2 regions of the Providencia sp. 2.29 genome follow, and region 1 is predicted to be linked to the other one. Evidence: predicted binding sites of a transcription regulator. Region 1 holds the regulator's gene; the other holds the start of a gene.
What was found. Region 1 encodes PhoB, which activates phosphate uptake and scavenging genes when phosphate is short. Its sites were predicted from a motif close to CTGTCATAAAACTGNCNNAT; they were not measured.

Region 1 (4,437 bases):
CCCTTGCCTAACTGACTGGTTATCATTAATTGGCTATTATGATGCTGCAAAGCGTGCTTGACGATCGCTAAACCAAGCCCCGTTCCTCCCCCTGTTTGGCGAGACCTCGCCTTATCAACACGGTAGAAACGTTCAGTTAAACGTGGAATATGCTCTGGGGGGATCCCCAACCCATTATCAGCAACGCCAAAACGTGCCCCATTATGTGTTTTCTGCCAACTGACTTGGATCGTTGTTCCTTCCGGTGTATGCATAATGGCATTATAGACCAAGTTAGCCACCGCACTACGAAGCTGCTCTTCATTACCGTAAACATACAGCTTTTCATCAACCATAAATTTAAACTGTTGCCGCCCTTGGCTTAAACTCATCGCTTCCTGTTCAATCATTTTTAAAATTACAGGAATATTTACCTGCTCATCTAAATTAATATGAGGCGCCACTTCAATGCGAGATAACTGTAACAGTTGTTTAATCAAATTATCCATTCGATGCGCCTGCTCTTGCATTACCGTTAACGCTTTTTTGTTGGCAGCTGAGGCATTTTCTTGATCATCTAATACTTCAAGATAACCTTGGATCACCGTTAGTGGTGTGCGTAGTTCATGGCTGACATTCGCAAAAAAGTCTCTACGTGCTTTTTCTAATCGGCGCTTTTCCGTGACATCCCTCGCAACCATTAATAGCTGACCTTCGGTATAAGGTAAGACACGAAATTCAACAATAGCGCCACTGTTTAGCTCTATCGTTAACGCTTGTTCATAGTTTTGTAATGTAAAATAACGGCTGAAATCTGGATAGCGTAATAAATTAAAAATCGGTTGCCCGCTATCTTCCGGCCAGCGAAAACCTAATAAATGTTGAGCATGGCGATTACACCAGAAAATATTCCCTTCAAGAGTCATCATTACGACGGCATCAGGGAGAGATTCTGCGCCACTGCGAAAGCGTTTGATCAACTGCCCTAATTCACGCCGACGTTTTCGGTTGCGCTGCTGAAGCTGATAGATCCCATAAAAGATTGGCTCCCAGCCGCCTTTACCATCAGGGGGCAGCATGCTCCGATCAAGCCATAACCAATATGACAACTTCATCAAGTTATAACTGTGCCAAATCAGCGCTGCGGTCAATGAGATGACTAAAAGCCATGCAAGATGGCCGATAAAAATCGATAAGATTAATGCAGGTAAGATGAATAAAAACAGCCCCCAAATTAGCTGTTTCCATGATAGGCGTTCAAGCACTGGTATCTCCTGTTATTGATCAGTAACGCACTGAGAAGCGATAACCAGTACCACGCACTGTTTGAACCATTTTATCATGCCCTTCAGCCTCCAAGGCTTTTCTGAGGCGGCGGATATGCACATCAACCGTTCTATCTTCAACATACACATTCGCTCCCCATACATAATTGAGTAACTGCTCGCGGCTATATACTCGTTCAGGGTGAGTCATAAAGAAATGCAGCAGCTTATACTCCGTCGGCCCCATATCAATAGGAGTGTCATTACTGCTGACCCGATGAGACGTTGGGTCTAGTGTTAACCCGTTCATTTCAATAATGTCTTCTGTTGCCATCGGGGAAATACGACGTAGAATGGCTTTCACACGAGCGACAAGCTCTTTGGGTGAAAACGGCTTTATTAGGTAATCATCCGCCCCCACTTCCAATCCTTTTACGCGGTCCTCCTCCTCCCCTCTTGCGGTTAACATCATCACAGGAATATCGCGCGTATCACTGTCACGTTTCATGTGTTTAATCACTTGAATGCCTGAACCACCAGGGATCATCCAGTCTAATAAAACAAGGTCGGGTAATGGATCAACTAACTGCGCGATGGCGGAATCATAATCATCAGCTTCAATCGACTGAAAACCATTCTGCTCTAATACAAAACAAACCATTTCTCGGATGGGCGCTTCATCTTCAACCACTAGAATGCGTCTTGCCATGATTAATCCTGTAAATAAGAAGAGATCATTAAAAGTGAAAGCATTATGCGTCACTTTTATGACAGAATTATGAATACCGTCATCAAATAACAATAATCCTTTCTATATTAGCGGTAAATTGTCATTTAAGTGAAACATTCTCGTCATACTTTACATCGTCGCGCCTGCTGCTTCGCCTATCGTTATCACATTGAATTGTCTGCTTGTTCAGAGATCCCCTTAAAGGGTCATGATAGGGTATACTGAGCATAGTATACATATAAAGCCGTAGGAAGGGGCCTTCATGCGTATTATCCATACCTCTGACTGGCACCTTGGCCAGTATTTTTTCACTAAAAGCCGCGCAGCCGAACATCAACAGTTTTTAACTTGGCTTATTGAGCAGGTCAAACTTCATCAAGTTGATGCCATGATTGTTGCGGGAGATATTTTTGATACCGGCTCCCCCCCAAGTTATGCCCGTGAGCTTTATAATCAATTTGTCGTCTCGCTACAGCAAACAGGTTGCCAATTGGTGATCCTAAGTGGTAACCATGACTCTGTTTCCGTCTTAAATGAAACCAGTTCACTGCTTGCCTATTTGAATACGGATGTCGTCACTTCAGGAGCAACGCCCCATGTGATCACATTAAAGAATGCACAAGGGCAACCCGGAGCACTGTTGTGTGCGATCCCTTTTCTACGCCCTAGAGATATTCAATTAAGTGTTGCAGGACAGAGCAGTGAAGAGAAGCAGCTATCATTACAAACAGCCATTCGTGACTATTACCAAGCTAGCTATCAGCTTGCCGAGCAGCAGCGGCAAACTATGGGGTTAGATATCCCAATTATCGCAACGGGGCATTTAACGGTTGTCGGGGCTGAATTGACGGACTCTGTGCGTGATATCTATATTGGTACTTTAGACGCATTTCCCTCTGCCGCTTTCCCTCCGGCTGACTATATCGCCTTGGGGCACATTCATCGTCCGCAAGTTATTGGTCAACAGCAACATATTCGTTACTCTGGTTCACCGATTGCATTAAGCTTTGATGAAGCGAACCAACAAAAAAGTGTTTGCTTAGTGGAGTTTGATGGCCGCGAACTGTCGCAAATCCACCAACTTGCGATCCCAACTTTTCAACCTTTGCAAACACTAAAAGGGTCACTTGCAGACATTCAAAATCAGTTACATGCACTCTCTATCAAGCCAGATACGCCCCCAGTTTGGTTAGATATCGAAGTCGCTTCACAGGACTATCTTGCTGATATCCAACAACGTATCGAAAGTATTATCAAAGGCTTACCCGTTGAAGTTGTATTGTTACGCCGTGCACGTAAACCACAAAACCCCCAACAAGCTCTCGCTAATGAAACCTTAAATGAGCTTACCGCCGAAGAGGTATTTTTGCGTCGTTTAGCGGAAGAGTCGCTAGATGATAAAGAAAAAGAGCAGCGCTTATTAGTACTCTTTAGGCAATCTTATGACGCTTTGCGTGCTGAGTTAGAGGGAAATTCATGAAAATCTTAAGTCTACGCCTAAAAAATATTAACTCTCTAAAAGGCGAATGGAAAATTGACTTCACCCAAGAGCCGTTTGCTAGCCAAGGATTGTTTGCGATCACAGGCCCTACTGGGGCGGGTAAAACCACCTTACTAGATGCTATTTGTCTCGCACTCTATCACCAAACACCTCGTTTAAGTACACTATCCGTTAAACAAAATGAGCTTATGACACGCCATACTGGCGAGTGCTTGGCTGAAGTGGAATTTGAGGTCAAAGGTATCGCTTACCGCGCATTTTGGAGCCAACGACGAGCCAGCAACAAGCCAGAAGGAAAATTACAACCGCCAAAAGCCGAGCTAGCGACTGTCAGTGACGGTAAAATCATTGCGGAAAAAGTCAGTGACATACGAGAACAAATTGTTCAGATCACAGGGCTAGATTTCGGACGGTTTACAAAGTCTATTTTGCTTTCACAAGGGGATTTTGCCGCCTTTTTAAATGCGAGCGAAAAAGAGCGAGCCGATCTGTTAGAAGAGATCACCGGCACGGAAATTTATAGTCAAATATCCAGCTATATCTATCGCCAGCACAAACAGGTCAAAAATGATTTAGAGATTTTAAAAGCTCGAGCGCAAAGCATTCATTTGCTCACCGAAAGCGAACATCAAGCCCTCATCGAACAACAAACCGTATTAGCAGACCAAGAAAGGCAGCTTAATCAAAAACGAACGCGAAACCAACAAGCGTTGTATTGGCAGCAACGCCAACAACAGTTAACTGCCCGCTTACATCAGTTAGAGCTTGATCAACAGCAGGCTGAAAAGGCATATCAAGACGCTGAGCCTCAGTTTAAAAAACTCTCAGACAATCTGCCTGCTGAAAATTTGCGCCCTTTATGGCAGGATGTGGAACGCCAACAACAGGCATTAAATGAATTATTAGAGAAGCAACAGAGCCTTTCACAACAGTGTGAAAATAACACTCAACAACTTGCGCCT
Region 2 (4,437 bases), 2.1 Mb from region 1:
CCTAACGTTACCTGTTATGCCGTATGGCCTTGTCGAAAAAGGGTTAGCGCTAGTACAAAAATCGGTTAACGCAGGTTTAAAAATGAAAGTGAATGGTATGGCGATGGATTATGGTCAAGGAACGGATAAAAATATGGGGCAGGCCGCCGTAGATGTGGCAACCAGTCTAAAAAACCAATTAAAAACCTACTACCCTACACTGACAGATGCTGAGCTGTATGATTTAGTACAAGTCACACCGATGATCGGCCTTAATGATGATAGGTCTATGTTTAATTTTAACGATATCAATACATTAAGTAATTTTGCAAAAACTAATGGTGTGAACTTAATTTCAATGTGGAGCTTAACCCGCGATAGGGTCGGCGTCGGCGAGTCCGCATCAGCCTCTTATTCAGGTAACCCCGAGCAAACCAAAGATTTTGAATACACGGAACGCTTCACTAACGCACTGAAATAACGGCCCAAGGTGAGGCGATACATTGCCTCACCTTATTTTCCTGCTTGTTCAATCATGTGCTTCAATTGTTGCGGATCATGCAACCATGCTGGCTCACTAGTGCATCCCATCGTGGTGAAAGAGCGATGACAGACATCATTACCCCAACTATCCCACGCATCATTTTGTTGTTTTTGAGCAAGTAAATCTTCATAGCTGCGCTCCTCTTCAGCGACTTTCTTGTTTGGATCAAACATGAAGCGTTGCTGCTGCTTGATAGCATCAATACCTTGATAATCTTCATCATACACACGGTCAGCAGGCGCTTTTTCTGTGAAGGTATAATCCGTTGCTATGGCTTGGGGAGACATAATAAATAGGCTAAATATCAATAAATTTTTAAGCATCATCATATTTTCATTACAAGATAATGCCAAAATTATAAATATGACAAATGAGATGGCGAGTTTTATCAGTAAAAACTCGCGTGATTGGTCTTTTTATCCGCAAATAAGTGATAGTTTAACCAAGCATCAAACGATTGATTTAATTAAACTTTAATATCAAATAGTCAATCATATAAAGCTCAATGAAAAATAACTGGTTTAAACCCTGACTATGACGGATAAGCGTGGTATCCCATTTTTTCTGAAATCTGACGTCCGGCAGCCTTTAGCAAACGGATATAATATTCCAACTGCTGTTCATCAAAACGAATTGTAGGAAAGGAGATTGATAGTCCTGCTATCACATGCCCTAAGCGGTCATAAATAGGTACGGCAATGCAACGTAACCCTAACTCTTGCTCTTCCCTATCCTCTGCATAATGTTGCTCTCGCACCACCGCTAATTCAGCCATTAACGCCTCAATACTCAATAGTGTTGTATCGGTTTTTTTGACGAATTCAATCTGCGCTAAAATACCTGTTACTGTTGCTTCATCCTGCCATGCTAAAAGCACCTTACCGATCGCGGTACAATACAATGGATTACGCCGTCCAACCCGTGAGTACATGCGCAAGTTGTAGCTAGAATCAATTTTATGAATATAAATAATCGCATTATCATCAAAAGCACCAAGGTGCAGCGCTTCATGGGTTAACTGTCCAATATGGCGCATCTCCTTATCAGCAATTTCAATTAAATCAACATACTCTAGAGATTTAGCCCCCAACTCGAATAGTTTAAGCGTCAATGAATATTTATCCGCTTCCCCTTCCTGTGCCACATAACCTAATTGTTTCATGGTTTGCAAGAAACGATAGGTAGTCGCTTTTGACATCAGCAGTCGTTGTGAAAGCTCAGACACACCAATCTCTTTTTGTTCTCCTAATGCATTGAGAATACTGAATACTTTTACTACTGACGAAACGGCATCCGTTTGCGTGACCTTATCCACCATTCACCTTCCTATTTATTCAAATCAATATGATAGCCATATCAGATGGTTTGATGTGCTGACTTTATGTTTACTCAACAGCATAAAGATCACTTTCATGAAAAACAAGAACGGTGATTTGATATTTTTAAAACAGCGTTTCATTTTTATTTGAACTTGTCTAAAAAATAGGTTTTAATGCTGTTAGCTAATGAGGTTTGACTCAATTCGGTTATAAAAAATAAAAACGATAGGTGGTAAAAATGGCTACAGCTTTGCAAGTTGCCGTGATTGGCGAATGTATGGTTGAGTTACAAAAATCAGGGGAATTATTTAAGCAGACTTTTGGCGGAGACACCCTAAATAGTGCACTCTACCTTGCACGTTTAACCCACAAACAAGGTGTTGTCACTCGCTATTTAACGGGGCTTGGTCAAGACCCCTTTAGCCAACAAATGCGAGAAAGTTGGCAAGCCGAAGGGATCTATACCGACCATGTCGTGATCGCCGAAAAACACCTTCCCGGTATGTATTTAATTGAAACATCAGAGGATGGCGAGCGCCGTTTTTTTTATTGGCGTGATAACTCAGCGGCCAAATTTTGGTTGAATGAGCAAACCGCCGAGCGAACTCAACAATTACTCAATCAACAGCAATATATCTATCTAAGTGGGATTAGCTTAGCCATTTTACCTGAACCCGCTCGCCAATTACTGTTTACACTGTTAGCAACGGCTCGCCAATCAGGTGCTAAGGTCATTTTTGACAATAATTATCGCCCTGCATTATGGCCTTCTGTCGAGGCGGCACAGCAAGCCTACCAACAAATGTTATCACTGACTGATATTGCATTTTTAACTTTTGATGATGAGCAACTGCTGTATGGTGATCAGCAAGAAAGCCAATCCATTGCACGTGCACAGCAGCAGGGTGTTGAAGAGATCGTTATTAAACGCGGAGCAAAACCCTGCTATATCATCATTCACGATCAACAATTCGAAGTGGCTGCGAATAAAGTGACTCACGTCATTGATACCACCGCCGCTGGCGATTCTTTCAGTGCAGGCTATCTTGCCTGTCGAATTCTAGGTGGCTCTCCTGAAGAAGCGGCTCGCACAGGCCATTTACTTGCAGGAACCGTGATCCAACACCGAGGCGCCATTATTCCGCGTGAAGCGATGCCTATCATAGAGCTAAACAATATCAAAGGGATCTAAACATGAATCAATTAATCGAAAAACTAAAAAAAATCAGTGTGGTGCCAGTGATCACAATCAACAAGGCGGAACATGGCGCGCCTCTCGCACAAGCGCTAATGGAAAATGGTCTACCTTGTGCTGAGGTCACCTTTCGCACTCCCGCCGCAGTACAAGCGATTAAAAATATGCGAGCAGCATACCCCGAAATCCTTATTGGGGCGGGCACGGTATTGACCACGCAACAGGTTGATCAAGCCATTGACGCTGGCGTGGATTTTATCGTAAGTCCAGGTTTTAACCCTAAAATCGTCGCTTATTGCCAACAAAAAAATGTCATTATTATCCCTGGGCTCAATAACCCAAGCTTAGTTGAGCAGGCATTAGAATTTAATTTAACCACAGTGAAGTTTTTCCCAGCAGAAGCTTCTGGTGGCGTAGCGATGCTAAAAGCAATGAGCGCGGTTTATCCTGTTAACTTTATGCCAACGGGTGGGATCAACCCCAAAAATATCAAAGAATATAAAGCACTACCATCTGTATTAGTTTGTGGTGGCTCGTGGATGGTGCCTAATGAGCTGATCGATAATGAAAATTGGCAAGCTTTAGGCCAATTAATTGCTGACGCTGCGAGCCTTTAACCAACGCCTCTGGCGCTCTTTACACTATCTTAAGTCAAGAGCGCCAACTTATAGAAGCGTAGCGATAATACGCAATAAATTACAGTCACATTATTGATACTCTCATCCTTTAGCTAGCCACTTCCCTGTCTGCTCTTTTAATCGTAAATAGCCTACGACTCCGTTAATGATTTTAAGCGACCGCGTAAACGTTTTATGGCTTGGCTATGGAGCTGACTGACTCGCGACTCTCCGACCTCCAAAACCGCACCAATTTCTTTTAAGTTCAATTCTTCTTGATAATAGAGGGTAAGTACCAGTTTCTCCCGCTCTGGTAACTGCTCAATTGCCTCAATGATTTGTGCGCGTAGATTAGACTCCATCAGTAAACTTAATGGATTGCCTCCATCACTTTCATCAATAGCAGGCTCACAGCTTTCGCCATGAATTTCATGCCATTCATCATAGGAATAAAGTTGACTGTTGTTGGTATCAAGTAAGGCTTGACGGTATTCTGTAACGTCAATATTGAGTGCTTGGGCAATTTCACTTTCCGTCGCACTGCGACTCAATGATTGCTCTAATTCTCCAATGACTTTAGCCATTTCACGAGCTTGTCGGCGCACACTACGCGGTGCCCAATCTCGACTGCGCAATTCATCTAGCATGGAGCCGCGAATACGCTGCACTGCATAAGTGGCAAATGATGCTCCTTGAGAAGCATCGAAGCGCTCTAACGCATGCAATAACCCGATACCGCCAGCTTGAATAAGATCATCAATATCGACGCTCGCAGGCAATCTC

Region 2: a site for PhoB is predicted at 1,955-1,974, ahead of kdgR (DNA-binding transcriptional regulator KdgR). Genes of this name have one in related genera too.

The regions. Positions count from the first base shown of each region.
Region 1 covers NZ_CP065420.1:794,786-799,222, reverse strand. Annotated here, with positions in the region: gene phoR (phosphate regulon sensor histidine kinase PhoR) at 1-1,244, opposite strand, end outside; gene phoB (phosphate regulon transcriptional regulator PhoB) at 1,264-1,953, opposite strand; gene sbcD (exonuclease subunit SbcD) at 2,237-3,454, shown strand; gene I3B46_RS03400 (AAA family ATPase) at 3,451-4,437, shown strand, end outside.
Region 2 covers NZ_CP065420.1:2,927,110-2,931,546, forward strand. Annotated here, with positions in the region: gene I3B46_RS13645 (chitinase) at 1-460, shown strand, start outside; gene I3B46_RS13650 (hypothetical protein) at 493-849, opposite strand; gene kdgR (DNA-binding transcriptional regulator KdgR) at 1,056-1,841, opposite strand; gene I3B46_RS13660 (sugar kinase) at 2,081-3,034, shown strand; gene I3B46_RS13665 (bifunctional 4-hydroxy-2-oxoglutarate aldolase/2-dehydro-3-deoxy-phosphogluconate aldolase) at 3,037-3,654, shown strand; gene I3B46_RS13670 (RNA polymerase sigma factor FliA) at 3,807-4,437, opposite strand, start outside.